Regions from separate parts of the Xenorhabdus bharatensis genome, predicted to be linked through region 1. Evidence: predicted binding sites of a transcription regulator. Region 1 holds the regulator's gene; each other region holds the start of a gene.
The links. The regulator PurR, encoded in region 1, represses purine synthesis genes. The targets are predictions, from matches to a motif close to CANGCAAACGTTTGCNTG.
Positions count from the first base shown of each region.

Region 2: the regulator PurR is predicted to act here: its motif matches at 7,011-7,028, upstream of gcvT (glycine cleavage system aminomethyltransferase GcvT).
Region 3: the regulator PurR is predicted to act here: its motif matches at 2,784-2,801, upstream of guaB (IMP dehydrogenase).
Region 4: the regulator PurR is predicted to act here: its motif matches at 7,168-7,185, upstream of AAC855_RS01915 (NCS2 family permease).

Region 1 covers NZ_JBBMXG010000005.1:78,866-86,915, forward strand. Annotated here, with positions in the region: gene AAC855_RS06605 (MATE family efflux transporter) at 129-1,502, opposite strand; gene AAC855_RS06610 (riboflavin synthase subunit alpha) at 1,746-2,390, shown strand; gene cfa (cyclopropane fatty acyl phospholipid synthase) at 2,467-3,618, opposite strand; gene punC (purine nucleoside transporter PunC) at 3,973-5,151, opposite strand; gene punR (DNA-binding transcriptional activator PunR) at 5,288-6,196, shown strand; gene purR (HTH-type transcriptional repressor PurR) at 6,200-7,225, opposite strand; gene sodB (superoxide dismutase [Fe]) at 7,750-8,050, opposite strand, start outside.
Region 2 covers NZ_JBBMXG010000009.1:32,271-40,320, forward strand. Annotated here, with positions in the region: gene ygfZ (tRNA-modifying protein YgfZ) at 1-889, shown strand, start outside; gene AAC855_RS10115 (HD domain-containing protein) at 905-1,513, shown strand; gene AAC855_RS10120 (type 1 glutamine amidotransferase) at 1,597-2,319, opposite strand; gene gcvP (aminomethyl-transferring glycine dehydrogenase) at 2,418-5,294, opposite strand; gene gcvH (glycine cleavage system protein GcvH) at 5,386-5,778, opposite strand; gene gcvT (glycine cleavage system aminomethyltransferase GcvT) at 5,827-6,924, opposite strand; gene ubiI (FAD-dependent 2-octaprenylphenol hydroxylase) at 7,294-8,050, opposite strand, start outside.
Region 3 covers NZ_JBBMXG010000004.1:139,215-147,264, forward strand. Annotated here, with positions in the region: gene guaA (glutamine-hydrolyzing GMP synthase) at 1-1,169, opposite strand, end outside; gene guaB (IMP dehydrogenase) at 1,252-2,718, opposite strand; gene xseA (exodeoxyribonuclease VII large subunit) at 2,893-4,266, shown strand; gene AAC855_RS05540 (hypothetical protein) at 4,573-4,809, shown strand; gene AAC855_RS05545 (hypothetical protein) at 4,822-5,049, shown strand; gene AAC855_RS05550 (TonB-dependent receptor domain-containing protein) at 5,174-7,429, opposite strand; gene AAC855_RS05555 (S9 family peptidase) at 7,571-8,050, opposite strand, start outside.
Region 4 covers NZ_JBBMXG010000002.1:49,416-57,465, reverse strand. Annotated here, with positions in the region: gene metE (5-methyltetrahydropteroyltriglutamate--homocysteine S-methyltransferase) at 1-1,982, opposite strand, end outside; gene metR (HTH-type transcriptional regulator MetR) at 2,090-3,046, shown strand; gene AAC855_RS01925 (carboxylate/amino acid/amine transporter) at 2,931-3,830, opposite strand; gene AAC855_RS01920 (Na+/H+ antiporter) at 3,833-5,482, opposite strand; gene AAC855_RS01915 (NCS2 family permease) at 5,754-7,100, opposite strand; gene AAC855_RS01910 (MATE family efflux transporter) at 7,478-8,050, shown strand, end outside.

The DNA.
Region 1 (8,050 bases):
AATATTAACGATCGCTGAGCTATCTGGCAAGGGAAAAAATGCAAATTCGTGTTTGATTGCTCGCATTTACATCTTTTAGTGTGAATTTGCAGCTTTTTCCCCTTGAGATATTAATTTAATGTACTAAATTAACGGGTAGAGCGGGCGAGGACAGCATGATCAGGCTGCTTTTGTAACCACCAAATCCGGTAGCCAATCATAATTGCAGCAACGGTCAATCCGATAATAAACCCAATCCAGAACCCTTGTGGGCCCATAGGTTCAGTAACAAGATTGGTCAATGCCAGAATATAACCACTTGGTAATCCGAAAATCCAATAGGCGATGAAAGTGATAACGAAAATAGAACGCGTATCTTTATAGCCACGTAATACACCTGAGCCAATGACCTGAACAGAATCGGAAAGCTGGTAAATAGCAGCAAATAACATCAGATTAGAGGCTAATATGACCACTTCAGGATTATCGTTGTACATCATAGCAATCGGTACACGGAATATGGTTGTAAATGCCGCGGTGATACCAGCAATGATTAACCCGAGCACGAGGCTGGTATAAGCTGATACTTTGGCTCCTTCAGTTGATTTCTGCCCGAGGTTATAACCCACCCGGATGGTTGCAGCGATACCAAATGACAACGGGAACATAAACATCAGTGAACTGAAATTGAGTGCGATTTGATGCCCTGCAACATCCACGACTCCAAGAGGGGAGAGCAGCAAGGAGACAACAGCAAACAATGTCACCTCAAAGAACATAGCCAGCCCAATCGGCAACCCAAGCAGAGAAATGCGTTTTTGTGTATGCCAGTGAGGGCGAGAAAAAGTTTCAAATGTGTGAATATCTTTCTGAGATGGTGCATGTTTAACATAGGTAAGTAGTAACAGACACATAACCCAATAAACGCTAGCGGTTGCAACCCCACAACCTACACCACCAAGTTCTGGTGCACCAAACTTACCGTAAATGAAAATATAGTTAACAGGAATATTCACTAATAGCCCGATAACGCCAATAACCATTGCGGGTTTGGTTTTTGACAGCCCTTCACACTGGCAGCGTAAAACCTGATAGAACAGGCAACCGGGTGCCCCCCACATAATTGCATGGATAAAATCGATGGACTTTTGTGCCAGAACGGGATCGACATTATGCTGCGCTTCTATAATAAATCGGCAGTTATATAAAATCGTCATTACAAAGATAGAAAGAAATGTCGCCAGCCAAAAGCCTTGCTGGATCTGGCCTGCAACATTTTTTCTCTGGCCTGAGCCATTCATATGAGCAACGATTGGTGTTAAAGCCATCAACAGCCCTTGAGCAAGCAAAATCGCCGGCAGCCAGATTGACGTCCCTATAGCAACAGAGGACATCTCAATTGCACCTGCCTTACCGGCCATGACTGTATCGACGACACCCATCGCAGTTTGTGAAGACTGAGCGATAATGACGGGGATCCCCAGAGCGAGCAAACTACGCGCTTCATTGAAATATTTCTGCACGTACTACACCTTTTAATTGAAAAATTGACGATAGAAAAAATAAGGAAAATTTCTGCGAGCAAACAGAACTGTTTGAAAAGCAAACTGTTGTTAACGTAGGTATTGTATAGGACTCATTTTACTAATCCAATCATTGTTTGATATTTAGTCTAAATGAGTAATCACATTACACGTGAAATAGTGTTTAAAAGAGATTAGTGGGTTACACTAACTTATTATGTAAAACGATGAAAGAGGTTCCCCATGTTTACAGGCATTGTTCAGGGAAAGGCGCCTATAGTTGCTATTGAAGAAAAAACACATTTTCGGACTCATATAGTCAAATTTCCGGCTGAATTATTACCTGATATTGAAACGGGAGCTTCCGTTTCTCATAATGGCTGTTGTCTGACTGTCACAAAAATTGACGGTGATCTGATTAGCTTTGATTTGATGAAAGAGACGCTGCGTCTGACTAATCTTGGTGAGCTTAAGATTGGTGATTTAGTCAACTTGGAAAGAGCAGCAAAATTTGGTGATGAAATTGGTGGGCATTTAATGTCCGGCCATGTGATTACAACAGCTGAAATTGCGAAAATTTTCACTTCAGAAAATAACCATGAAATATGGTTCCGTATTTATGACAAACAATTAATGAAATATATCCTGCATAAAGGATTTGTTGGCATTGATGGAATTAGTCTGACCATTGGAGATGTCGTCAATAATCGTTTTTGTGTTCATTTGATACCGGAAACGTTAGAGCGTACGACATTGGGTAAAAAGCGTATCGGTCATAAAGTGAATATTGAAATTGATCCGCAGACTCAGGCTATTGTAGATACTGTTGAGCGTTTCATGGCTCAGAAAGAGCAAGAAAAAGTATTATCACAATTGGAAGATAATTAAAATATGACAGAAAAAAGCTACAGTTTTCATTTCTGTAGCTTTTTAATGGTATTGCAAATCCATTATAAGCAAAATATTAACGCGGAACTCTTAATCCATTTTCAATTCCACGTGGGCTGAACATAACCTGCCATAACTGGATATCTCTGGCACGAAACGCCCCGGCACAGGCATTCAGATAATAACTGAACATTCGTTTGAAGCGGGGGCTGTAGTTATCAGCTATTTTATCCCAGTTTGTAATAAAACGTTCATACCATGCCATTAGAGTACGATCATAGTCAGCTCCGAAGTTATGCCAGTCTTCCATCACAAATTTCCCGGTGCTTGCTTTAGCAATCATTGAAATTGATGGCAAATGACCATTAGGGAAAATATATTTACCGATCCACGCATCGACATTCACTTTATTCCGATTGGAACCAATGGTGTGAAGTAAGAAAAGGCCATCAGGCTTCAGATTCCTACGTACTACGTCGAAGTAATTAGCATAATTTTTGGAGCCTACATGTTCAAACATGCCGACAGAAACGATTCTGTCAAATTGGAGGTTCAGATCCCGATAATCTTCAAGGATAATTTTCACATCCAGATCTTTACAGCGCTCCTGAGCATACTTTTGTTGCTCCACTGAAATAGTCACCCCAGTGACGGAAACAGAATAATGTTTAGCTGCATAAGCGGCTAATCCTCCCCAACCGCAACCGATATCCAGCAAAGTCATGCCCGGCGATAACTGTAGTTTTTCGCAAATCAGCCGAAGTTTATTAGACTGAGCTTCTTCCAGTGAATTCGTATCTTTCCAGTAACCGCATGAATATTGCATATTGGGATCAAGCATGAGTGTAAATAGGTCATTACCCAAATCGTAATGTTCTTCCCCTACAATCCATGCCCGTTTGGGGGACTGTAAATTAAACAAACGGGAAGTCATGATCATCAAAATGTCCTTAAAATTTTTTGGAATTTTGTGTTCCAGACCCGCCCGTAATATCTTATAAAAGAAAACATCTAAACGCTCACAATCCCACCAGCCATCCATATAGCTTTCGCCTAATCCTAAAGATCCCTGTTTCAATACTCTTTTATAAAAATCAGGGTTTTTGACTTGTATGTCAAAAGGGCGTTCTCCATTAATTTGAATACCGGCTTCCTGAAGCAGGTCATTAGCAATCCTGTGCCACTGGTCAGTGATTTTCTTATTTCCTTCAACGAAAGATGAACTCATATACTCTCCAACATTTATGTGGTGGAATTTTGAGGTACCTCTTTGTTACTGGTTATTTATACTTCCCTGGATTCGTTTTCTTACCGCTGAACTGAATTTTGAAATCCGTAGGGAATATTGAAACTAATCAGAAAATGACTTAAAGGCAGTTATGCCATTCGTCCGTGATATAAAAGAGAGCTTCATTGCTCTTCTAAACCTCAAATTCCGAGCTTTTTAGAATAATGAATCTATATGAGTATATGGGTGAAATAATATTTAAACAATATGCTGGAGGAAGGTCATATCATCATATGACCTTTAGTTTAGAGTATTCTTAGGTATTATATTGTGGAGTAACTAATCAATTTATAATTAGTTGCCAATATCACACTTTCTCTTTTGTAAATAATAACCTATTACCATTGGGATAATGGTTGCTACCATCACTGTTGTCGTTGACAAGAGAGGGCTTTTCATAAACATGGCAACAAGCATGCTGGCCATAAAGCAAAGGCCTAATTGTAAAGCATTTTGCAATGCAGCCGCTTTACCGCTGTCTTTCGGATAAACAGAAAGAGCATTTGCTACAGCGATAGGATAAGAAGCCCCATTCATTGCTGCCATAACACAAAAAGGAATAAGAATAACGATGAAAGAAGGATAGAACCAAGCAGCTAAATAGATAAGTACCATGCTGATGGCATAACCTGCCAATAAGATAGGAAATATAGTTTCACTTTTAACTTTTTCCAACAAAATACGGCAACCATACCCACCGACCATAAATGCCAAAGTTTGTGGAATATAACTTAAACCGATATCTGTTGCGTCATAGCCCATGCTATTTAAAATAGTTGGTGAACCCGTTAACCAGGCAAAAAAGCCTGCGCTACAGGAAGCATAAATCAAAACATTGCCGCTAAAAGCTGATGACTTCAATAAAGTGAAGAAAGAAGCACTATTATTATCTGCGCTGGTATCAATGGGAACACGTTTGTTCGTCAGAAAAAGTGTAGGTATCAGTAGTAACAGCGTTACCGCCATCAAGACAAGAAATATCATTCTCCAGCTGGTGTGTGACAGTAACCATGCGCCTAATAATGGTGCAAGGGCAGGGGAAAGCGCAACTAATGGCATAATCATAGCGAAAACACGTTTTGTGCGCTCAGCATCATATCTGTCGACAACCAGAGCCTGCCAGGAAACGGCAGCAGAGCAAACGCCAACAGCCTGAATAAATCTCAGGACAAGTAATTGAGTTGCATTTGTTATCCAAAGTATACCCAAACAGCTGAGGCAGAACAGGGATAAGCCGATAATCAGAACAGGCTTTCTTCCCAGACGATCAGAAAGTAATCCCCATAAGAGTTGAGCAACGGCAAAACCGCCGAGAAAAATGCTGAGACTTGCACTGATAGCACCTTTTGATGTGTTTAAATCTTTGCTCATGGCATCAAAGGCAGGCAGATACATATCAATGGCTAAGTAACCGAGCATACTCAGGCCGGCAAGATAGAACATAAATGGAAGAGAGTTTTTATTTGTTGTCATTGTGTTAATAAATCGCGTTAGTCAATCGGTGTGGTAATTGATAAAGAAATATGGAGCTTATTTTATATGGCGTGATTTTTGATTGTGAAACGGTATTATTTGTACCATGCTATGAAAAAAATTAAAAGGAAGAAACATGTGGTCTGAATATTCTCTGGAAGTTGTTGATGCGGTGGCAAGAACAGGAAGTTTCAGTGCGGCTGCATCAGAGCTTCACCGTGTGCCTTCTGCCGTCAGTTATACGATAAAGCAACTTGAAGAATGGCTGGCAGTTTCTCTGTTTGAACGCCGTCACCGTGACGTAGAGTTAACTGAAGCGGGAGCCATTTTTGTCAAAGAAGCCCGTTCTGTTATCAAAAAAATGAATCATACCCGGCACCAATGTCAGCAAGTGGCAAACGGGTGGCGCGGTCAACTCAGTATTGCTGTTGATCAGGTTGTTAAACCAGAACGGACACGCCAGCTTATTCTGGATTTCTATCGTCATTTTCCGGATATTGAGTTATTTATCTATCCCGAAGTTTTTAATGGCGTCTGGGATGCGCTGGTGGATGGGCGAGTTGATGTTGCTATTGGTGCAACCCGTGCTTCTCCTGTGGGTGAGCGATACAGTTTCAGGGATATGGGTTTTATGCCGTGGCTGTGTGTTGCCAGCCCTGCGCATGAGCTGGCACTCATAACGGAAAAACTAAATGATGACCAATTGCGGCCTTATGCCAGTTTATGTCTTGAGGATACATCACGTAATCTGCCTAAGCGTGATACATGGGCTTTAGATAATCAGCGACGGTTGGTGGTTCCTGATTGGGAGGCGGGATTGTCATGTTTAATGGAGGGGTTATGTGTGGGAATGGTGCCTAAACACCGGGCCTTGCCGCTTATTCGTCAGAGAAAATTGTGTGTACTTGAACTTGAGCAGCCGTTACCTGATAGCCCGTGCTGCCTGACATGGTCACAGAAAAGCCATTCACCTGCATTAAGCTGGTTGCTTGGATATCTTGGTGATAACACAACGCTTAATGCTGAATGGCTGCAAGAAGACTAACTGTTAGCGGCGATAATCAATAAAAGGACCATCAGCAACAGAACGACGCTCTACAAGACGCGGGTGGACTTCGATGGTTTGAGCATCTTCACGTTTATTGATAATCCTATCAAGTAGCGTGGAGAAAGCCATTTGTCCCAGCCGTTCTTTAGGTTGGTGAATCGTTGTCAGTGCGGGTGTGAAATAGCGGGCATTACGGATATTGTCATAACCAATGATAGAAATATCCTGAGGGACGCGTAAACCCATCTCATCGGCAGCACAAATAGCGCCCATTGCCATCACATCCCCACCACAGAACACCGCAGTAGGGCGATGCTTCTGGTTTAAGATCTTACACATGGCCTGATAACCTGATTCAGGCTCAAAATCTCCCTGAACAATCCACTCATCCCGAATAGTAATATTGGCTTCTTTCAGTGCCTTGATAAAACCCTGATGACGCCCGCCGCCTGTATTTCTGGCTAATGGGCCGGGAATGGAGGCAATATCACGATGCCCACGTTCAATCAAATATCGGCCTGCTAAATAACCGCCGTGGAAGGCATTATCAATAATGGCATCCGTAAAATCCCCTCTGGATTCCCCCCAATCCATGACAACCATAGGAATATTGCGATAATCCTCCAGCATCCCCAGCAACTGTTGAGGATATTCTGAACACATAATTAACAAGCCATCTACACGTTTTTGTGCCAGCATTGCGAGATAAGCTTTTTGTTTGTCGAGGTTGTTATGGGAATTACATAAAATCAATGTATAGCCTTTGCTATAACAACTATTTTCGACAGACTCGATGATTTCAGCAAAATAAGGTGCTTCACTTGAAGTTGCCAATAACCCGATAGATTTTGTGTGGTTGACTTTTAAGCTTCGGGCAACGGCACTGGGAGAATAATTCAGTTCCTTAATGGCAGCCCATACTGCGGCTTTCGTATCTTCGGCGACGAAACGGGTTTTATTAATAACATGGGATACGGTTGTGGTTGAAACACCAGCGCGTTTAGCCACATCTTTAATCGTTGCCATGATAAAAAGGACTCCTGACCTTTTGGTCTAAATTTGTATACCCTTTATCTGGATATAGATCTTTGTTAATCATTTGCCAGTATTATATTTGTATATAGGAAGATAACTGGCAATAATTTAGTGATAAACCGTGAATTTTGTCTGATCTAGCTCAAAAGTGAAAGCAGTAATCGATGCTATAAAGTATATGTATTAAATATCACAGTGCGATTTTTAATCTTTGAGATAAATAACCACTTAAAATTTATGGTGTTGCTGAGTCTTAATTTTCACGATGAGGATGGTTTATGGATACAGATCTGAAATTGGGATTATTGACTGCTTGTAGTGCGTTAGTCATGATTGTTTTTCTGGCGAGTCTCTGTTTGATCGCCTGAGTACGGAAATAACCTTAAGCCCAGAAATAACATAGTGGTGAAACGCCATCTATTTTTCAAGGGGAAGTTTTTCACGCTTCAGCTTCAGACAGCATAACAGTGCGCAGAACCGGAAAAACTTGCCCTTGTATTGTACTGATAGGCTAATTAAGCCAGATTTTCTTCCACAAACTGCCAGTTAACCAGAGCCCAGAAATGCTCCAGATATTGAGGACGGGCATTGCGGTAATCGATGTAATAAGCATGTTCCCATACATCAACGGTCAGAACAGGTTTATCTTCACCAGTCAGTGGAGTTGCTGCATTGGAAGTATTAACGATAGCCAGGCTACCATCAGTTTTCTTGACCAGCCATGTCCAGCCGGAGCCGAAGTTTTTCAGGGCTGAATCAGTAAATTGCTGTTTGAATTCAGCAAAAGAGCCGAAAGCTTTGTTGATGGCTTCTGCA
Region 2 (8,050 bases), on a different contig from region 1:
TGCCGGAAAATATCTGCAAGGTCAGGTCACTGCGGATATTCATTCTCTGGATGCAAGCCAACATGTGTTATGCGCACACTGTGATGCTAAAGGTAAGATGTGGAGTAACCTGCGGCTGTTCCATCGTGGAGAAGGTTTTGCCTATATAGGACGTCGTTCCATATTGGATGCTCAACTGGCTGAGTTGAAAAAATATGCAGTATTCTCTAAAGTCACCTTTGCCAAAGATGAAGAAAGTATCTTGCTTGGTATCGCAGGTACAGGAAGCAGGGAAGCACTGGCAACATTTTTTCCGGTACTACCTGATACAGAAACAGCCGTTATCCAGCATGAAACAACGACCATTCTCCATTTCTCTCTTCCAACAGAACGTTTTCTTCTCATAACAGATAGCGCAACCGCAGCTCAGTTAACAGAAACGTTAGTAGAGAAGTCTCAGGCACAGATGAACAATAGCCCACAATGGCTGGCGCTGGAAATTGAAGCCGGGTTCCCTGTTATTGATGAAACTAACAGTGCCCAATTTATTCCGCAGGCCACCAATCTTCAGGCTCTTGAAGGCGGTATCAATTTCCAGAAAGGTTGTTATACCGGTCAGGAAATGGTTGCGCGGGCTAAATATCGCGGAGCTAATAAACGGGCCATGTACTGGCTGGCTGGCAACGCTTCTTCCCTGCCTGTGGCTGGTGATGATTTAGAGTGGCAATTAGGTGATAAGTGGCGCCGGACTGGCACCGTTCTCGCTTCGGCCAGATTAGCCGATGATTCAGTCTGGATACAAACCGTCATGAATAATGATATGGAGGCAGGCAGTGTATTCCGCGTTCGTGAGGATGAACAGTCTTCCCTCTCTATACAAGCACTACCCTATTCATTGGAAGAAAAATAATAATTGAGGTCTTTTATGTCAAAAACTGTAACCGCTGTTGATTTTGGGCCATTTACCGATGTCATTTCCTTTATTATGGAACTGGACAAGTTAAAAAATGTATACCGCAAAACAAAGATCCTGAATAATGAGCGTCATGAAAACTCTGCGGAGCATAGCTGGCACTTTGCACTGGCAGTTATCAGTTTTGCTCCCTATGCCGGCAATGTAAATATCAGCCGTGTCATCCAGATGGCACTGATCCACGATATTGTCGAAATCGATGCAGGGGATGTTATCGCGTTTGACTTGGCAGCTCGTGAAGCCATCCGCGATCAGGAGATACAGGCTGCTAAACGTATTTTCGGTTTATTGCCGGAATCGCAGAGAGATCATTTTCTGGCACTTTGGCACGAATACGAAGATGGAGAAACACCGGAAGCCTGCTTTGCTAAAATGCTCGATAGAGTTATGCCGGTGTTGATGAACCTGCATAACAACGGTCAAAGCTGGGTAGAAAACGGCATTCGTTTTGAGCAGGCTTTTAATTTACTCAGCTTCATTTCTGAGAGTTATCCTGAATTCTGGAAATATTTACTGCCACAGTTGGAAGCCGCCAGAGAGAAAGGCTGGTTCAAAGAATAATTGTTTATAATAACAATAAAGTAGACGCTTCGATTGCACCGCTATATGCGGTGCAATTTTATAAATGATATTTTTTATCTGTATTAATTCATCATTAAATATTGTTCAGTCAGCTTATCGAGAAAAACAAATAATTTATTATGCATTTCACTATAATCATGAGTACGCAATATTTCCGGTGTCTGAACAAATTTATATTCATTCGCTTTACTCAGTTCTTTTTCCGAGTTTTGGATAAGTAACTCAACCACCTCGGTGGTCAACTCCATATGGCACTGGAAAGCATAAACCAGATTTTGATATTCAATAATCTGTCTGGGGCAACCTTCACTAAAGGCAATAATTTTTGCATCAGGAGTTAAACCCGGCATGTCGCCATGCCAATGTCCTACTTTAATCATTTCACCAAAATGGCTGAATTTGTTATTTTTCAAGCCCTCTTCAGTGAGCATAATTGGATACTTGCCAATTTCTTTTTCAGGACTATTTTCAAAGGCTACGCCCAGTGCTGCGCCGATTAATTGCGCACCAAGACAAACACCAATAACGGCTTTACCTGATGAAATGGCGTTTAAAATAAGCTGTTTTTCTGATGCTGCATCAAAATGCGGGCACTCAGCCATTGTAGTTGCCGGGCTTTGCGGCCCTCCCATCACTATCAGGAAATCAATATCATCAAGTGAATCCGGTAACTTCTCTCCAAGATAAACCCGTGAAAATGTGGTTTGGTATTCCCTCGCCTTAGCCCAGTCTTCATAGGCTCCCGGTGCTTCAAAATACTCATGTACAACAAAATGGATCCGCATTACGTTATTGCCTTAAAAAATGAAACTCTTTTTTGTAAATCTAAAAAAGCAGTATGAGATTTCTCTCAATACTGCTTTTATTTTTTAAATTTTTTTACTTAACGGTAATCTTCAATAGGTGCACAAGAACAATGCAGATTACGGTCACCATACACATCGTCCAGACGTTTTACTGTCGGCCAGTATTTATTTTCCTTTGTCTCTGCGGTTGGGAAAACGGCAACTTCACGGCTATACGCATGTTCCCAATCAGAAATCAGCTCAGCCTGAACGTGCGGTGCATTTACCAACGGGTTATCTTCCAGTGACCAATCACCGTTTGCCACTTTGTTGATTTCTTCACGAATTGCCAGCATGGCATTAATGAAACGATCAATTTCTATTTTGCTTTCAGATTCAGTGGGTTCAACCATCAGTGTTCCCGCGACGGGGAATGACATAGTGGGTGCATGGAAACCATAGTCAATCAAGCGCTTGGCGATGTCCATTTCACTGATACCGAACTTTTCTTTCAATGGACGAATATCCAGAATACATTCGTGGGCAACATAACCACCACGCCCGGTATAGAGAATGTCATAAGCCCCTTTCAGGCGAGCAGCTATGTAATTTGCATTCAGGATCGCAACCTGACTGGCTTGTTTCAGGCCTTTTGCACCCATCATACGAATGTACATCCAGCTAATCGGCAGAATGGACGCACTACCAAATGGCGCAGCGGATACGGCTCCCTGCGTGGTTAATGAATCCATTTCCACCACAGAGTGCCCCGGAAGGAACGGTGCAAGGTGTTTTTTCACACCAATTGGCCCCATGCCCGGCCCGCCGCCGCCGTGTGGAATACAGAAGGTTTTGTGCAGATTAAGGTGTGAAACATCAGCACCGATAAAACCCGGTGTAGTGATCCCTACCTGAGCATTCATATTTGCGCCATCAAGATAAACCTGCCCACCATTTTGGTGAATAATGTCGCAAACCTGACGAATGGTTTCTTCATATACACCGTGGGTTGATGGGTATGTCACCATGATACAGGCCAGCTCATCACTGTATTTCTCTGCTTTTTCCCGCAGATCGGTCAGATCGATATTGCCATCTTTATCACAATCGACCACAACCACGGTCATGCCAGCCATATGTGCTGATGCCGGATTTGTACCATGTGCAGAGCTTGGGATCAGACAGATATGGCGGTGTTGCTCGCCACGGCTGGCATAGTAATGGCGAATAGCCAGTAAGCCGGCATATTCTCCCTGAGCACCCGAGTTTGGCTGCATAGATACTGCATCATAACCCGTCAGCAATACCAGCCAGTTAGATAGCTGGCTAATTAATTGCTGATAGCCTTGTGCCTGTTCCGGTGGGCAGAAAGGATGTAAATCCGTAAATTCAGGCCAAGTAATTGGCATAATTTCAGCGGCTGCATTCAATTTCATTGTGCATGAACCCAGCGGGATCATCGCTTGGTTCAAGGCCAGATCTTTACGTTCCAGGCTGTGCAAATAGCGCATCATGTCTGTTTCGCTGTGATAACGGCGGAAGTTATCATGATTCAGAATTTCATCATTGCGCAACATTGAAACCGGAACAGACTGGCTGCGTTCTGAAACTTCAAGATCAAGTGCATCAACATCTAACACCGTTTCAGTGCCAGTTAAAACCTGAAACAGGGTTATCAAATCCTCACGACTGGTTTTTTCACTTAATGACACACCAATTGCACCAAGAATATCTGTGCGCAAATTGATGTGTGCGCTTTCAGCACGTGCCAGTACCGGTGCTTTATCGGTGACTTCTACCGTCAATGTATCGAACCACGTTTTGTGGCGCAGGGTTAAACCCGCTTTTTGCAAGGCTGAGGCTAAAATATCAGTCAACCGATGAATACGCCCTGCTATTCTTTTCAGGCCTTCGGCACCATGATAGACCGCATACATACCCGCAATATTTGCCAGCAATACCTGTGATGTACAAATATTGGAGTTCGCTTTTTCACGGCGAATATGTTGCTCACGCGTCTGCATCGCCATACGTAATGCCCGATTCCCGGCAGCATCACGGGAAACACCAATGATACGTCCGGGCATTGAACGTTTGTATTCATCACGACAGGCAAAGAATGCGGCATATGGGCCACCGTATCCCATCGGAACACCAAAACGCTGCGCTGAACCAAAGACAATATCAGCACCTTGTTTACCCGGCGCTGTCAGCATGACTAATGCCATAATATCAGCAGCAACGCTGACAATAATTTTTTGCTGTTTCAGTTTTGTAATGAGATCGCTGTAATCATGAACTTCACCTGTGGTACCTACTTGTTGTAGTAGAACACCAAAAATGCCTTCCAGTTCCAGTGCTTTTTCTGCTTTATCAACAATGACATCAAACCCAAATGTCGCCGCTCGTGTACGAACCACATCCAGTGTCTGTGGGTGAATATCATCAGCAACGAAGAAACGCTCAGCATTTTTCAGTTTGCTGACACGTTTTGCCATTGCCATTGCTTCTGCCGCCGCAGTGGCTTCATCCAATAGTGATGCTGAAGCGAGATCTAATCCGGTTAGATCAATGGTAACTTGCTGAAAATTAAGCAGGGATTCCAGTCTTCCCTGAGAAACTTCCGGCTGGTATGGCGTATATGCCGTATACCAACCCGGATTTTCCAACAGGTTACGCAGGATGACCGGCGGGAGAATTGAAGGCGCATATCCCATACCAATATAAGACTGGTAACGCTTGTTCTGACCTGCTATTGCCTTCAGTTCAGTCAGTGCCTGTTGTTCTGTCGCACCATCCCCTACTGCTGGTGGTTCTGCCAGTGCGATATCACGGGGAACAATTTTATTAGTGAGATCATCAAGGGAGCTTGCATCTACCATTGCCAACATTTCTTTTTGCTGTCCGGCAGAAGAACCAATGTGGCGACGAATGAATTCACCTTGATTTTCAAGTTGGATTAGAGTCTGGGTCATTGATAATAATTTCCTGAAACTAGCTAAAAACGGCACACATGAAAAACGCCCCGCTCACGATATAGTTCCAGTGGTACGGGGCGATAAATGCTTACTCTTCGTCTACCAGTAATGCCCGATAACCTTCTGCATCAAGTAGTTCGGACAATTTACTTTCATCAGTTACCTTGATGCGGAACAACCAGCCATCATTATAAGGCTCGCTGTTCACTAATTCCGGTGAGCCTTCCAGAGCCGGGTTAACAGCAATGACTTCACCACTCAATGGCGCGTAAATATCAGAAGCAGCCTTAACTGATTCAACAACAGCGCAATCATCACCAACATTTAACTGCATTCCGATTTCAGGTAGGTCTATGAACACCATATCACCCAACAATTGCTGGGCATGTTCAGTAATACCCACGGTGTATTCGCCATTTCCTTCAGAACGAACCCACTCGTGTGACTCGGCATATCTTAATTCAACGGGTACATGACTCATCGGTTCCATCTCCATTATTTTTTATTAATTAAAATGTTGCGACCAAAATCATCCTACAAGCGATTTCCCCATCCGCACAAAGCCCGGTTTCACAACCTGAACTGCCATCTCACGATTGCGGATCTGGACAACTGCCTGTTTTCCAACCCCTCGCGGTATCCGTGCAAGGGCAATACTGAATCCTAATGTAGGGGAGAATGTCCCACTGGTAATAACACCAAAATGTGTCGTACCCGTTTCATCTGTAAAACCAACCGTTAACCCACTACGCAATACACCTTTCTCACGCATGATTAATCCGACGAGTTGTTCTGTTCCGGTCTCACGTTGTTTTAACAGGGTTTCGCGGCCAATAAACTGGCGATCTTCCGGTTCCCATGCAATTGTCCATCCCATGTTAGCCGCCAATGGAGAGATGGATTCATCCATTTCCTGACCATACAGGTTCATTCCGGCTTCAAGACGCAATGTATCCCGCGCACCCAACCCTGCCGGCTTGACGCCTTCTTTCAGCAATTGTTGCCAAAAATCAGCAGCCCGTTCCTGAGGCATGGCAATTTCATATCCGGCCTCACCGGTATAACCGGTAGTGGCAATAAATAAATCACCTGTCTGAACACCAAAAAATGGCTTCATACCTGTAATAGCTTGTTTTTGTTCATCACTTAACAAAGATTGAACTTTAGATTGTGCATTCGGGCCTTGCACCGCAATAAGCGCCAGATCATCACGCACGGTGATCTCAACAGGATATTTTTCAGCGTGTTGTTTTATCCACGCTAAGTCTTTCTCACGTGTTGCTGAGTTAACAACCATGCGATAAAAATCGTTTGTGAAAAAATAGACAATCAGGTCATCAATAACGCCGCCAGAAGCATTCAGCATACCGGTATAGAGTGCCTTGCCTTTTTCAGTCAGTTTGGCAACATCATTTGCCAGAAGATAACGGAGAAAATCACGGCAACCAGTACCGTGTAAGTCCACGATGGTCATATGGGAAACATCGAACATACCCGCGTCAGTACGCACCGAGTGATGCTCGTCGATTTGTGAGCCGTAGTGAAGGGGCATCATCCAGCCATGAAAATCTACCATGCGCGCTCCGCATGCCAGATGTTGTTCATACAATGGGGTGTGTTTTGACATTATTTCCCTCTTTCCATTCTTGACATGAAGATGTTCTTGATCTGAGTAAATACGGCGTATTAACCGACAAATATTGGATCATGAAGCAGAAAAACGGTTAACAGCGCAAACGATACCTTGGACTAGAAGTTATCACTGAAAATAGAAATGAACCATAGGATAAATTATTAACACTGTAGTGATAGCTTCAAAAATGCTTCACTATCATGCAGGATTTTTTTCTAATTTATTGTGGAAGGACGCTAAAAACTGGCAGTAAATTACAAAATATATACTTTTTTTATTAGAAACAGACTAAAGTGTGAAGCAAATTGACTGAATACACTTTAGCCTGATATAAAAAAAACTAATCCTAAATTGAAGTCGGCATTAGAATTTTTCAACTGAATGAGTCTGAGTAACCAACCAATCCGGTAGATCATGAAGGCCCATTGCATGGCGGAGCAACTGTGGTTTTACGCCGGGCAAACGGTCAGCCATAGCCAGCCCTACATCACGAACCAACTTTTTGACGGGGTTATTTCCGTCAAATAGCTGGCGAAAACCCTGCATACCGGCCAGCATGACAGCCGCACTGTGTTTACGACGCCGCTCATAACGACCAAGATAGAGGTATTGCCCGATATCTTTACCCTCCTGATTCAGTCGATTAAGTTCGCCAATCAGTTCTGCTACATCCATAAACCCCAGATTGACTCCCTGACCAGCTAACGGATGGATTGTATGTGCCGCATCCCCTAATAAAGCTAACCGATGTGCGGCAAAATTACGCGCATAGCGCCCCATCAAAGGAATGGTTTGCCGTTCACTAACCAGTTCGCATTGCCCCAGACGCATATCAAAAGTAGCACTCAAATGCCGGTTGAATAACTCAGTATCCATAGCTTTGCGCTGTTTTGCTGCTTCAGCGGGTAACGACCAGACAATAGAGCATAAATGGGGATCAGACAGTGGCAGAAAAGCAAGAATGCCATCTCCGTGGAAAACCTGACGGGCAACGCCTTGGTGGGGTTCTGCTGTATGAATGGTAGCGACCAGTGCGTGATGTTCATAGTCCCAGAACGTCAGCGGAATATCCGCATGCTGACGCAACCATGAGTGAGCACCATCTGCACCAACCACCAGC
Region 3 (8,050 bases), on a different contig from region 1:
TCCAGACCAATGCGGCGAACTTCGTCTTTGAACAGCTCTTTCAGAGGCTCAACCAGACCCAGTGCCATATCTTCCGGCAAACCACCTACGTTATGGTGAGATTTGATTACATGCGCGTTACCTGTCGCAGATGCTGCTGATTCGATAACATCCGGGTAAATCGTACCCTGTGCCAGCCATTTAACCTGAGTTTGTTTTGACGCTTCTTCGTCAAACACATCAATAAATACGTGACCGATGGTTTTACGTTTAGCTTCAGGATCATTAATCCCCGCCAGAGCAGAAAGGAAACGATCTTCGGCTTTAACATGGATGATGTTCAGGTCGAATTTACCCTCGAACATCTCCATCACCTGCTCCGCTTCATTCAGACGAAGCAGACCATTGTCTACAAATACGCAGGTCAGACGTTTGCCAATTGCGCGGTTCAGCAGCAGCGCTGTTACTGAGGAATCGACTCCACCAGACAGAGCAAGGATAACTTTATCATCACCGATCTGCGCACGCAGACGCTCTACGATATCATCAATGATAGATGCAGGTGTCCACAGGGCTTCACACTGGCAAATATCCAGCACAAAACGTTTCAGGATGTTCAGACCCTGATGAGTGTGAGTCACTTCCGGGTGGAACTGTACACCATAAAAACGTTTTTCTTCATTCGCCATAATAGCAAATGGGCAGCTATCAGTGCTGGCTACAGTCGTGAAGCCTTCCGGAATGGCAGTAACTTTATCGCCATGGCTCATCCACACATCCAGTACCGGTGTACCTGATTCATTCAGTGCATCCTGAATACCGCGGAACAGTTCGCTATCACCTTTCAGCTCAACCTGAGCATAGCCAAACTCACGCTCACTAGAGGTAGAAACTTCGCCACCCAATTGCATAGACATGGTTTGCATGCCATAGCAGACACCCAATACTGGCACACCCGCGTTGAACACATATTCTGGCGCACGTGGACTGTTGTTCTCAGTTGTGCTTTCCGGGCCACCAGAAAGAATAATGCCGCTAGGGTTAAATGCACGGATTTGTTCTTCAGTGACATTCCATGTCCAAAGTTCACAATAAACACCGATTTCACGGATACGGCGAGCAATAAGTTGTGTATATTGCGAGCCAAAATCAAGGATCAAAATGCGATGTTGATGGATATTAGTTGTCATTAGAGGTGAATTCCCAAAACAAGTGGCAATTAAAAAATAAAAAAATCAGTGACCCGCTATCGCGAGCCACTGTGTAAGTAAATTACAGGCCTAAACGGTAATTTGGTGATTCTTTCGTGATAGTCACGTCATGAACGTGGCTTTCCTGAATACCCGCGCCACTGATACGAACGAATTCTGCTTTAGTTCTCAGTTCATCAATCGTAGCGCAGCCTGTCAGACCCATACAGGAGCGTAGTCCACCCATTTGTTGGTGAACGATGTTTTTCAGCAGTCCTTTATAAGCAACACGGCCTTCGATACCTTCCGGTACTAATTTATCTGCCGCATTATCAGTCTGGAAGTAACGATCAGAAGAACCTTTAGACATTGCGCCCAGAGAACCCATTCCACGATAGGATTTGAATGAGCGCCCCTGATAGAGTTCAATTTCACCCGGAGATTCTTCTGTACCTGCCAGCATGGAACCAACCATCACACATGCAGCACCTGCGGCAATCGCTTTAGCGATGTCACCAGAGAAACGGATACCACCATCAGCAATAACCGGGATCCCTGTTCCTTCCAGCGCTTCTACTGCGTCAGCAATGGCGGTAATTTGTGGTACACCAACACCGGTCACGATACGGGTCGTACAAATAGAACCAGGGCCGATACCGACTTTAACAGCATTCACACCAGCTTCTACCAGCGCTTTAGCGCCTTCACCCGTTGCCACGTTACCACCAATGATTTGCAGATTAGGGTATTTAGCGCGGGTTTCGCGGATACGCTGCAAAACACCTTCAGAATGACCATGGGATGAGTCAATCAGCAACACATCTACACCAGCAGCTACCAGCGCATCAACACGCTCTTCGTTGCCAGCACCGGCACCAACAGCAGCACCTACACGCAGACGACCCTGCTCATCCTTACAAGCGTTTGGTTTACGTTCTGCTTTCTGAAAATCTTTCACTGTGATCATGCCGAGCAGGTGGAAGTTATCATCCACAACCAGTGCTTTCTCTACGCGTTTTTCGTGCATTTTCTGCAATACTACGTCACGGGCTTCACCTTCTTTTACCGTCACCAAACGCTCTTTTGGTGTCATTACTGCGGTAACCGGCAATTCCAAATCTGTCACAAAACGCACATCGCGACCAGTAATGATACCTACCAGCTCGTTAGATTCTGTTACAACAGGATAACCAGCGAAGCCATTACGTGCAGCTAATTCATTAACTTCACGCAATGTCGTTTGTGGCGTGACAGTGACAGGATCGGTAACAACACCACTTTCATGTTTTTTCACGCGGCTGACTTCTTCAGCCTGACGTTCAATAGGCATGTTTTTGTGAATAAAGCCAATTCCCCCTTCCTGTGCCAACGCGATAGCCAGAGAAGATTCCGTCACGGTATCCATTGCTGCTGAGAGCATAGGCACGTTCAGGCGAATAGTAGATGTTAATTGTGTGGACAAATCTGCCGTGTTAGGCAGAACTGTAGAATGGGCAGGAACCAACAGAACGTCGTCAAAAGTTAATGCTTCTTTTTTAATTCGTAACATGAGCAATATCTCACCAAGCTATGGGGCGTCAATAAGGGATAAAATATTGCCGCGGCATTATACAGGCCGTAATCGGTTGCCTCCAGCATTTTCTGAAAAAATTTCTTGATTAGTGGTGGTGAGCAGTTATTATCAGTCAATTAAGTCCTTGTTTTAAAATTTGATCTAGCTCACATGTCACTGCCAACCAACACTGGAATTTTTTCTGTTAGTCGTCTGAATCAGACGGTTCGTCAGCTATTAGAGCTTGAAATGGGTAGAATTTGGCTCAGTGCTGAAATTTCTAACTTCTCCCAACCTTCGTCAGGTCATTGGTATTTCACGCTGAAAGATGAACGGGCACAAATCCGGGCGGCAATGTTCCGTAGTTACAATTTGCGGGCGACATTCCGGCCACAAAATGGTCAACAGGTGTTAGTAAAAGCACAGATCACTCTGTATGAACCACGGGGTGATTACCAATTGATTGTGGAAAGTATCCAGCCTGCCGGAGATGGGTTACTACAACAACAGTTTGAGGTTTTAAAACAGAAACTCACCGCTGAAGGGTTATTTGAGCAGATTTATAAAAAACCGCTTCCCTCCCCTGCAAAACGGCTTGGTGTGATTACTTCAGCCAGTGGTGCTGCGTTACACGATATTCTGAATATTCTGAAACGACGTGACCCTTCTCTACCGGTTATTGTGTACCCTACCGCAGTTCAGGGAACAGAAGCACCGCTACAAATCATTCGGGCGATTGAATTAGCTAATATCCGGCAGGAATGTGATGTTCTCATTCTCGGGCGCGGTGGTGGCTCACTGGAAGATTTATGGTGTTTTAATAATGAACAGGTGGCACGGGCGATATTCCATAGCCAAATTCCTGTCGTCAGTGCCGTCGGGCACGAAACTGACGTCACTATTGCCGATTTCGTCGCTGATTTACGTGCACCCACGCCTTCCGCTGCAGCTGAGTTAGTGAGTCGTAATCAACTTGAGCTGCTGAGACAAGTTCAATCCCTGCAACAGCGCCTCGAAATGGCAATGGATTACTTCTTTGCCCAGAAGCAACGTATTTTTAATGGATTACACCACCGTCTCCAACAACAACGCCCTGATTTACGGCTGGCTCGTCAACAAAATCGTTTATCTGAATTACGTCAGAAATTAATTGATGGTTTACTACGTCATTTAAAACAGAATTCTTCTGTCAGTGAAAAATTAATTCAGCGTCTGTTACAACACACTCCTGAACAGGAGATAAGACATCATAGCCAGCATATTCAACAGATTGACTTTCGCTTAAAACAGGCAATTGAGCGGCAATTATCCCGCTATAAAGAGAGATTCGCTGTTTCTTGTTCACGAATGGAAGCTGTCAGCCCGCTGGCAACCTTGAGTCGTGGTTATAGTATCAGCGAAACACCGGATGGGAAGCTGCTGAAGCAGATTAAGCAAGTAAAAGTGGGGGACTCACTGAAAACACGAGTACAGGATGGCTGGGTTGAGAGTCAGGTGACTCAAGTGAAAAAAGCTAGCAAGAGAAAAAATAATTTCACATTATAATTTTTAAATTAATAAGAGGGTTATATTAAAAATCCCCACCTTATTATATTTTTCCTCACTCTGTCACTTGATGAATGACATCTTTATTCTACACTTAATTACATAAGGAAATCACTTATTAAATTAACATTTAAATCACTTTCCTAAAAAAGAAATTAATATTTTTTTAGAATAACATCTAAAATTAACATTTTAAAAAAATAACTCTATATCTTATATAGAATAGGGTATTTTAGAATAAACTTTAACCTTATTAATTCTTATTTTAATTATCAAAACTACACAATACTAAATCGCGAGGATATTATGAACGATGCAGTGCTACAAATACAAAACATTAGCAAACCAGTGATAACAGATATTGAAAAATGTACTGATTCTTTTTTTGACTTGATTAAAAGCATAGCTAAAACATTACTTGATGCTAATATCATCTCCACTCAAACATATAATATTATAATAGCTTCATCTGAAGGGTTGGCAGAACTCATCAAAAAAATCATTGATTCTGTGTTCATAGAAAATAACACTAAAATAAAATAGAGTGAGATAACTATGCAAGAAATAACAAGTTCGGCAGAAAATTTTAAATTAGGTGATAAATTAAAAGCTGACATCATTGATATTATTACAAATATAGAAAACTTAGTCAAAGGAATTATTTCCTTGTTAAAAGATGCCAAAATAATTAGCGAGAAAATATATAATGATATATGCATCGGAATTGATTTGGCTATCAACAGTATTAAGGCGATAATTAACAACCTACCAAAACAGCCATGAAATATAATTTCATATTATTTAACGAAAAACAGTATTTTAATATAATATATAGCTACACCTGCATAAAAAATATTAATAGCCACTCTAGGTAACATCCCAGAGTGGCTATTATCTTAATATTCTATCAGAAACGAATTTCAGCACCCATTACGTAGGTTCTGCCGCGGGCGGTTTGGGATGTAACTTCACCACTAGTCACATTTGGTGAAGAGTTCATACGGTTCAAAGCATCTGCATAGTTTTTATTAGCGACGTTCTGTACAGAAAATTTAACAAGGATATTTTTATTCATTTGATAATCTGTATATAAGTCAATAATAGTCGGTATCTTATCATCTTTTACCATTTTCTCCTCAATGTCCCAACTTACATCTATATCAGAATCCTGATGATAAGATTGTCCCGTATATTTCACTATTGCACCTACACTTATTTTTTCTTCCAATAGCCGAAAGCCAGTATCCAATGTCATATACCACTCCGGTAGCTGAGATGCGGAGCTTGTTCCCATGACAGTTGCCGCTTGTGAGGTAGGTTGCCGTGTCTTCTGATGACTATATGCCAACGAACTATAAAAGATACCAGCATCGTAATTAGCTTCCATCTCAACACCTTTGATAATGACAGGGGTTAAACTGTTAGTATATATATATGTATTAACATCAGCACTTAAATCATTAATATCCACCTCATTTATTGATATATCATTTTTACACATTTTTCTTTCACCACAAAGTGTATATTTATCACTATTAATATAATTTTTAATTTTAGTGTGAAATAGTGCTGCCTTCAGATAAAATGAGTCTCCATCAACAATTAAATCTGGGCGATAGCTATTAAAACCTATTTGATAAGTATCCGATTTTTCACCCTTAAGAAAAGGGTTGACAGAACTACCTTCTCCGCCACCATAAAATACTTCCTGAATATTAGGTGCCCTCATTGAATGTGTATAACTTACAAATGGCTGAAATTCAGGCATGATTTCTGCTGATAACAAAATACTTGGGTTGATTCCATGATCTTTAACATTCACCGGAGCAGCTCCCTGAGGAAAGCAGGGAATACGAGGGTCACAGGCAGGTTTAAATCCTTTAATATTATAATTTAAATAATTTACTCCTAAATCAGCCGTATAAATACCATGCTCTATTTTCAATCTACTATAAATACTATTAATATATTGCTTTCCATTCGGTGAGAATTGGATGTCTTCTTCTTTTACTGTATTTTCAGCACCAAGACCTATGAACGTTTTTTTATTGTATTCAGTGTTCATAAATTTACTACCAAGAGTAAATGCAAAATCAGTATTGCCATAATTAAATCGGCTGGTATTTTTGATATTAATGGCAGCAGATTTATTATGCGATTCACTACCACCTAAACCAGGTATAGCTCCAGATTGCACATTCTGATCACTACGCCCCGTACTAAGTAAAATTTTAGTATCAATTAATTCACTAAATGGTGTGTAATGATATTTCAGATAATAATCATAACTATCTACATGACGTTTAGTAAATTTATTATGATAAAAACGCCCAGCTAACTCCAAATCATGAAAATCATTTGGTTTAATATTGATTTTCATCAATTGTGAATTGGGTTTCTGTTTAAATGTTTTATCTGTGCCAAATTCGTCACTGCTAATTCCCATGCCATTTTTATAGTGAGCATCAATACTGTGACCACTCATAGCAAGCATAGCACCAATCGAACCTTCAGTGCTGAATGCCTGCGTTTTTCCTGCAATGGCAATCATACCATTTTTACCTAATCCATTAGTACCATAAGTTGATTTAGTGAGTATACCGAGGTTATTTCCTTCAAAAATAACATCATCAATATCAATAGTACGGAAGTTAGCACTTCCCACCAGCGCATTAACTGAATCCCCATCACTAACCTGCCCACGATTAATATCCGTTCGGATAATAAAATTAGGATCAATTAAGCTACCAAATTGATTATAAGGCTGTTGCCCATGACCATATGGATTCGGAGCTATACCATAAAAACTCTGGCTCACCCCGTCTACCATCATATTAACGCGGCCAAATCCGCTCATGCCACGGATATTCACGGCTATCGTCCCCTGACTGGCGTCCATCTGGGTATAAGTGCCCGGCAAACTACGTAATACGCTGTCCATCGATTCCAGTTTATTATCTTCTCCCACAGAACTATAAGCACCGGGTTTTTCCATGGCTTCAATTTGTGGCCTGTTTTTATTATCCTGAGAGCCGGAAACTTTTAATGGGCTGAATCGCATGACTTTCTGGTTTTTATTGTCATCTGTGTTTTCAGCGTAAGCGATTCCCTGAAGCCCGATAAATACTGCACTGGCTCCAGCTATTCTTGCCATGATTTTCATTAATATCATCCTAAATTAAAAATATTTATTAAAGCTCACATTGCTTCGCTAATTTTGCGATAATTTTATTGTTTTTAGGGTGTAAAAACCCTGGATACTGATAACGAATTATCAGTATCCATCATTATTAATATATTTTTATTAATCTTTTAAGTGTGGGAAATAGGTTTTAGCATCATCCAACATCAACAGGAAACTATAATCGAAAGCAATATCGTTTATACGATTAAAACGCCCCGGCTTTCCACCGTGACCTGTATCCATGTTAGTTTCTAATAACAGTAAACTATCCCCTTTTTTCATTTCCCTTAATTTAGCTACCCATTTCGCTGGCTCCCAGTATTGCACCTGAGAGTCATGTAAGCCGGTTGTTACTAATAAATGAGGGTAACGCTGGGGCTGAATATTGTCGTAAGGGCTATAAGATTTCATACGGAAATAAACGTCCTTATCATCCGGATTCCCCCACTCATCATATTCCCCTGTCGTTAACGGAATAGACGGATCAAGCATTGTCGTCACAGCATCAACGAAAGGAACTTTAGCGATGACACCACGATATAGCTCCGGTGCCTGATTAACCACCGCTCCCATCAGTAAACCACCTGCACTGCCACCTTC
Region 4 (8,050 bases), on a different contig from region 1:
TCCAGTGCTGCAATGGAAGGCATGATGTCATTGAACTCGCAATAACACATATGGGTATGGATCTGAGTATCGTCTTCCGCAATGGCTGCACTTAGTTTAAAGGCATCCACCGCCCAGTCCAGATATGCCTGCCATTCTTCACGGCGCAGCGGCAAGCCTTCGCGCAGGGCTGGTTCATCAATCTGAATAATGCCAATACCCGCTTTCTGCAAATCATCCACTTCATCACGCAGAGCCAGCGCAATCTGTTTGGCAATCGTTTCACGGCTGATATCTTCCCTTGGGAATGACCAACAAAGAATCGTTACCGGCCCGGTTAACATGCCTTTTACTGGTTTATCTGTCAGAGATTGTGCATAGGTTGCCCAATCGACTGTAATGGCTTCTGGACGGCTGATATCTCCGATAATGACCGGTGGCTTAACACAGCGGGAACCGTAACTTTGTACCCAGCCGTTTTGTGTAAAGACGTAACCGTCAAAATGTTCACCGAAATATTCCACCATGTCATTACGTTCGGCTTCACCATGCACCAGCACATCTAATCCCAACCGTTCCTGCTCAGTGATTGCCTGTTTAATATGTTCACTGATATTGGTGCGGTAATGATTGCCATCAACGCGACCTTTCTTGAAATCCAGACGTAAACCACGGATCTCTGTTGTCTGAGGGAAAGAACCTATCGTTGTTGTTGGCCACAAAGGCAGTTTATAACGTTGACGCTGAAGTCTGGCGCGCTCCTCATAAACTTGATTACGTTCGCTGTCCTGTGGCTGGATCTTGTCAAGGCGCTCAGCTACAGCCGGATTATTCACTCGTGCGGAGCTACGGCGGGCACGAATTGGTGCGCTGTAATCATCCAGCTCAGACTGCCTGCTACCTTGTGGAGCATTCAATGCCTGAGAGAGCAAAGAAAGTTCCGCACATTTCTGTAGTGCAAAGGCAAACCAACTCTGAACTTCTTCGTCCAACCCTGTTTCATCATTCAGATCAATCGGGCTATGCAATAATGAGCAAGAAGTACCGACCCAAATATCCCGTTTACTCAGTAATGGCTCAACAAGTGCATATTTTGCGCTCAAATCTGCCCGCCAGACATTACGTCCGTTAACAACACCTAACGACAGCAGGAATGTTTCTGGTAAAGATTTATGCAGTTCATCCAGCGAATCCTGCCCTGCAACTAAATCAATATGCAGACCCTGTACCGGCAAGGCTTTAATGGTTTCCAGATTATGGCCAATGCTATCGAAGTAAGTTGTCAGCAATAACTTAACCGGCCCCTGAAGCGCCTGATAAGCAGGCTGAAATGCTGCCAACCACTCCTCTGGTAATTCCAGCACCAGTGCAGGTTCATCTATCTGTACCCACTCGATGCCACGTTTTGCCAGTTCACCCAGCACCTGTTGATATACTGGCAGGATATCAGCCAGCAAAGAGAGACGTTCAAAGGCTTTACCTTTTACCTTTCCAAGCCATAAATATGTCACCGGTCCCAGTAAAACAGGTTTTACGTTATGCCCCAATGCCAGTGCTTCATCGACCTCATCCAGCAGTTGAGTCCATCCCAATTTAAATTCTTGCCCTTCCTGAAACTCAGGAACAATATAGTGGTAGTTAGTGTTAAACCACTTGGTCATTTCTGACGCAGCAGCCGGAGTACCTGTCGGTGCCCGACCACGAGCAATGCGGAATAGTGTATCTAAATCAATACTTCCATCTTCATTTTGATGGCGGGGAGGAACGTTCCCCAACAGCAGGCTGGTCGTCAATACTTGGTCATACCAAGCGAAATCACCGACAGGAATTAAATCTACTCCTGCTGCTGTTTGCTGTTGCCAGTGACGTGCACGTAATTCACGGCCTGTTTCTAGCAATTCTTGTTGAGAAATTTTACCTGCCCAATAGCTTTCTTGTGCTTTTTTTAGCTCTCTTTTCAATCCGATACGTGGAAAACCTAATGTATGATTTAAAACTGTCATGTCGTCACCCGCAAATTTTAGCCGTCTAGATGTTTACACTTCTATAATCAACAGGTAATGTATAAACCACAAGCGCAAATTATTCATCATCAACTTGAAGGTTTTTCATGATCGAAATTAAACACTTAAAAACATTGCAAGCATTAAATCTCTGTGGCTCATTGGCAGCTGCTGCGAATCACTTGCATCAAACTCAATCTGCTCTTTCACATCAATTCAGTGAATTAGAGCATCGTCTGGGATACAAACTTTTCATTCGTAAAAGCCAGCCGCTGCAACTCACACATCAGGGAGAAGTTCTGTTAAAGCTGGCTGAACAGATTTTACCGATGATCAAAGCATCTCTGAGTGAGTGTAATGAGCCGGAAGAAACGAACCTACGCATTGCAATTGAATGTCATAGCTGCATTCAGTGGCTCACACCTGCATTAAAGGTTTTCCGGGAAAGCTGGCCGCTGGTTAATGTGGATTTCAAATCCGGGGTAACATTCGATCCACAACCGGCCCTGCAACAAAAAGAGCTGGATATTGTACTGACATCCGATATTATTTCCGACAGTGATCTGCACTATACGCCGCTGTTTGATTATGAGGTAAAGTTAGTGGTTGCTCCGGATCATCCATTAGCCAGTCAGCGGGATATTCAGCCACAAGATCTCGCATCTGAGACGTTACTGATTTATCCTGTTCAACGGCAACGTTTTGATATTTGGAGACGTTTCCTCCAACCAGCTGAAGTCACTCCCACCCTGAAAACCGTCGATAACACGCTATTACTGATTCAAATGGTGGCAGCCCGCTTAGGTATTGCAGCATTGCCTCACTGGGCCGTGGAAACATTTGAAAGACAGGGTTTAGTGGTCACGCAGACGCTGGGAGAGGGATTATGGAGCCGGTTGTACGCTGCCTGCCGTAAAGGAGAGCAACACCAACCGGCTATTGATACATTTATTCGTTCTGCGCGCCAGCACGCGGTGGATAGCCTGTCTTTTGTAAAACGGGTTTCAATATCCAGCGGTGATGCACCCAAAGCGATGCAACAATCAGGCTGCCTCCAATGGTAAAGCTCAACCAATCCGGATGCTGCTGCCAAATGACAAAGTTAACCAGTAACCCGGCCGGAACCAGCATATTATTCATAATTGCGAGTGTTCCGGCATCAACCTGAGTTGCACCATAGTTCCACATAAAGTAGCCAATACCGGAGGCTCCTGCGCCTAACCAGATCAGAACCCACCACTGTAATTGCGTTGTCGGCAGTTTCTGTGGGTTACCAAAGATTAACCATCCGATAATTGCAACAACACAGGCACCTAAATAGAACCATGAAATCGCCACTCGTTGTGGGATCGGATGCTTTTCCATCAAACGCTTATAACCAACCTGACCAATGGCAAAGAAAATATTTGCCAGTTGCACCAAAATCAAGCCAATCCAAAAAGATTCACTTAGCCGGTCATAACGGATAATCGCAGCTCCGGCAACAGCCAGCAGTGAACTGAGCGCATATCCCCAACGCAGTTGTTGACGCTTCAGCAAATCGTAGATCAGTGTGACATACAGTGGTGTCATGACAGTAAACAGCAAAAACTCTGCCACTGTCAGATAGTGGTATGCATGAAATACAAACAAGTACATCACACCCAGCTGGCAAGCGCCCACTGCCATATACAGCGAAATAATTTTCAGCGATAACCCACGCCAGCGCAGAAATGGCAGGAATACCAGAGCAGCAAGCATTACTCTGATGAGTACAGAAAACCAACTATCAACCTGACCGGCAAGATAAGCACCGATCAGGCTGAATGAAGCGGCCCACAAAAATGTTGTGATTGTTAATAGCCACATATTTATTGAGATTTATCCACTAATAGTGCTTCCAGCAAGTCAAGGTCATGCAAAAGCGTCTGTAATGTTTCATTACTAACCTTACGGGTTGCGCGCAAGTGATAGAGTTCCCCTCTTTCAGCACGTAATGCTGTCAGGCGGAAACGACGCTCCAGTTCTTCGACCTCCAAGCTGTGTTCACCCTCGTCGGTACCCGCAGTACGGCGCCGTAAGTAACCGGTCACCCGGGAAGCAACTTCGCTAATCACTTCTGCATCTAATTTTTCTTCTGTGCTGGCAGACAGGCGCTCTTCCATTTTATTCATACTGACAATCGCAACTTCAGCCATTGCTGCTTTCGCCATTCTGATTTCATCAAGATCAGCCTGTTTGTCTCCCACTTTCATCCCTCTCAGCAAAAGTGGCAGGGCAATAACACCAACAAAAAGTGAAACCAGAATCACACCTGCGGAGATAAAGATCAACTGATAACGGGCAGGAAACGGATCACCATCCGGCAGGAAAAGCGGCACGGACAGAGCACCAGCCAGAGTAATGGCACCACGGACTCCCGCAAACGAAGCCAACAACAATTCACGCGTAGTGTAGGTTGAAAATTCCAGTGGTTTCTTCTTCATCAGGATTTTACTGGTATTTTTCATCAGCCATAACCAGCAGAACCGCAGCAATACCAGTGCGCCATAAATAATGCCCACAGCAGCGAACAGCATCCAGGTTTCTACATGCGGGTCAAGATCAGCCTGAGCAACAGACGTCTCCCAAATTCCCGGCAATTGTAACCCCAGCATGATGAATACCAGCCCGTTAAATACAAATGCCAGCATTCCCCAGACATTATCCGCCCGCAGACGCATATCCAGCGGTGCATTGCGGATCACGCCGGCCGTACTGATAGTCATACCCGCCGCAACAGCAGCCAGAATGCCAGAAACACCGATATGTTCAGCAATCATGTAAGAAGCAAATGGCAACAACATCATGAACATAATTTGAGTCGCGGGATCATCGCCACTCCAGCGGCTCATCAATCGCAGTGATTTACTGTACAACCAAGTGACAGCAACACCCGATGCCAGACCACCAATTGCCACTTTAAAGAATTCGAATGTTGCACCGGTGACCGTAAATGCCATTGTTCCCATGGCAATTGCCACAGCAAATTTCAGAGCGACCAGACCCGAAGCATCATTCATCAACGCTTCACCTTCCAGCACACTCATCATATTTTTAGGAATGCGCCCTTTCCCGACGATTGAGGATAAGGCAACGGCATCGGTTGGTGACAACACGGCGGCCAGAGCAAAAGCCGCAATAAGCGGAATACTCGGCAGTAACCAGTAAATCAAATAACCAATACCGACAACTGTTACTAAAACCAGCACTAAAACCAGAATAACGATTTCACGCCCATGGTGAAAAAATTCTCTGGTCGGTGTTTTCCAGCCATCAACAAATAACAAAGGAGGGATAAGTAAAACGAGGAATAATTCAGGGTCGAAAGTAACGTGTAAACCAAAATGAGGCCAAGCCAGCAACGCCCCCATTGCTATTTGCACTATCGGCAAAGGGACACGGAACGGGATCACCTTAGTAAGAACACCAGAAACTGACACCACCAAAATCAAGATCAAGATAGTAAAGAATATTTCCATGTTACCCTTACAAATTGCCAAAAATCCGTCGGTGAGGAGATTGTGACTGTTTTTTCTTTCTAATAACAGCGCTAATAACCACAAAAATTGAAGTTATTCTGGAAAATCAAAAAACAATCACATTGTGAATCAATGACCCGCAAGCCATTTTCTTATTTTATACTTATCTGACGGATTTTGTCGAAAATTTGACAGGTTTTAAAAATTATCGGGCAAGGGAATGTATGCGCAAACGTTAACCGCTTACGCATAACTTTCAGGCTAGTTCTGGCTAAATGGCCCAGCTGCTGGCATAGAATACCACCAGTGCAGTGGCAATGACTACCGTACTCATATTCAGCTTACGCCACTCACCGGCAAAAATACGACCGACAACTAACGTACTGAAACCCAACATAATTCCTGTAACAATATTACAGGTCAGAACGATGAATACGGCGCACAACAGCCCTGACACAGCATCAACAGAATCATCGAAATTCAGCTTTCTCACATTGCTCAGCATCAGCAGCCCGACATACATTAAAGCCGGTGCAGTGGCATAAGCAGGAACCAGATATGACAAAGGAGAAAGGAATAAGATCAGCAGAAATAAAATACCGACAACGGTTGCTGTTAACCCTGTTTTTCCGCCTACAGCAGTTCCTGCGGCAGATTCGATATAAACGCCAGCAGGGGAAGAACCAATCGCTCCGGCAAAAATACTACTGACAGAATCAGCCGTTAACGCCCTGCTACCATTGATAATCTGTCCACGCTTATCCAACAGGTTAGCCTGCCCAGCCACGGCTCTGATAGTCCCTGTGGCATCAAATATTGCGGTCATCACCAGTGCAAGAAGACTTGGCAGGACAGCTGGCTGTAAAGCCCCCATGATATCCATACTGAACATCAGTGAAAGGCCATCATCTCCTAATGTTGGCAGTTTAAAAAACCCCTGATATTTCACCGCAGGATCGAAAATCAGGCCAATAATTGAAATAGCGATGATAACCAGCAAAATGCCACCGGGAACTTTTTTCTTCTCTAAACCGATAATCGCAGCCAGACCAAACAGGGTCATAAAGACAGGAAAAGCTGTCAGTGAACCAAAGGCAACGGGTAAGCCTTCCTTCGGATTTTTAATTACCAAGCCGACACCATTTGCGGCGATAAGTAGCAAAAATAACCCGATACCAATCCCTGCTCCATGTGCAATCCCCATTGGTATATTGCGCAATAGCCAGGCCCGAATGCCGGTAACAGAAATAAAAGTAAATATACATCCCATCAGGAAAACAGCACCCAGTGCAACAGGAATGCTAACTTGCTGCCCTAATACCAGACTAAAAGCCGTAAAGGCGGTCAGTGAGATGGCACAGCCAATCGCCATCGGCAAATTAACCCATAGCCCCATCAGCAATGAGCCAATGCCAGTCACCAGACAGACAGAAATAAATACCGCAGTATGAGGAAATCCGGCTTGTCCGAGCATACCCGGCACAACAATCACGGAATAAACCATGGCCAGAAATGTTGTTAACCCAGCGAGAATCTCTTTACGTACCGAGCTTCCACGTTCAGTTATCTTAAAATACTTATCGAGTTTGCCTTGAGTTGGTGCCTGCATGCCAGACATGTTTATCCCCTGCCAGTGTGTTAAATATCAATCATTATTTTTCTCATCATTTCTTTACTCCTTTCCCGACGAAAACGATTACGTCACTTGATAACACTAAAAATGCTGATGCTATCAGTTCAGCCATTTCTCATACGCAATCGTTTGGCTTTTGAGATAAAAAAATGGTGAGATAATTTGAGGCAGAAGATTATCCAGTGAATCGGGGATAAGAATCAAGTCATAGTCATAAATTTTATTACCTGTTATCTATCAGCAAATCGTGTGTTTTGCCTATCAATCAACCAATAAACCAAGTAAAATTACGCCTGTCTTCTGAGTATATGTCACACCACAAAAAGACCACTCATTTCAATTCAAACAATAGGTTTTTTATAATGCATCAATCTGATGTTGTTGATCGTTCGCTTTTTTCCCTGAGCTGGCCGATCTTCATTGATATTTTTCTTCATATGGCGACGCTGTTAATCAATACCTATATGGTCAGCCATATTTCTTCGGCTTATCTGGCTGCGATGGGCGTTGGCAATCATGTTTTTGATCTGTTCATTACTATCTTCAATTTCATCAGCGTGGGTTGCAGCGTTGTCATCGCCCAATACCTCGGTTCAGGAAGGCGGGATAAAGCCAGTCAGGCGATCCATATTTCCATCGCCTTTAATTTTGTGTTGGGTTTTGGCTGTGCATTAGTAACTATTTTCTTCGGCTACAAAATCCTGCATATCATGAATCTGCCAGAAAATCTGATGGATGATGGATTTGCTTATCTACATATTTTAGGTATCTGTCTGATACCAGAAGCCATTTCAATTATTCTGGCAGCGTGCTTGCGAGTATATGGCAAATCAAAATCAGCCATGTATGTCACCCTGATTGCCAATCTGCTGACAATTGTCGGCAATATGATTGTTCTGTACGGGTTCTTCGGGCTGCCTAAATATGGGCTGGAA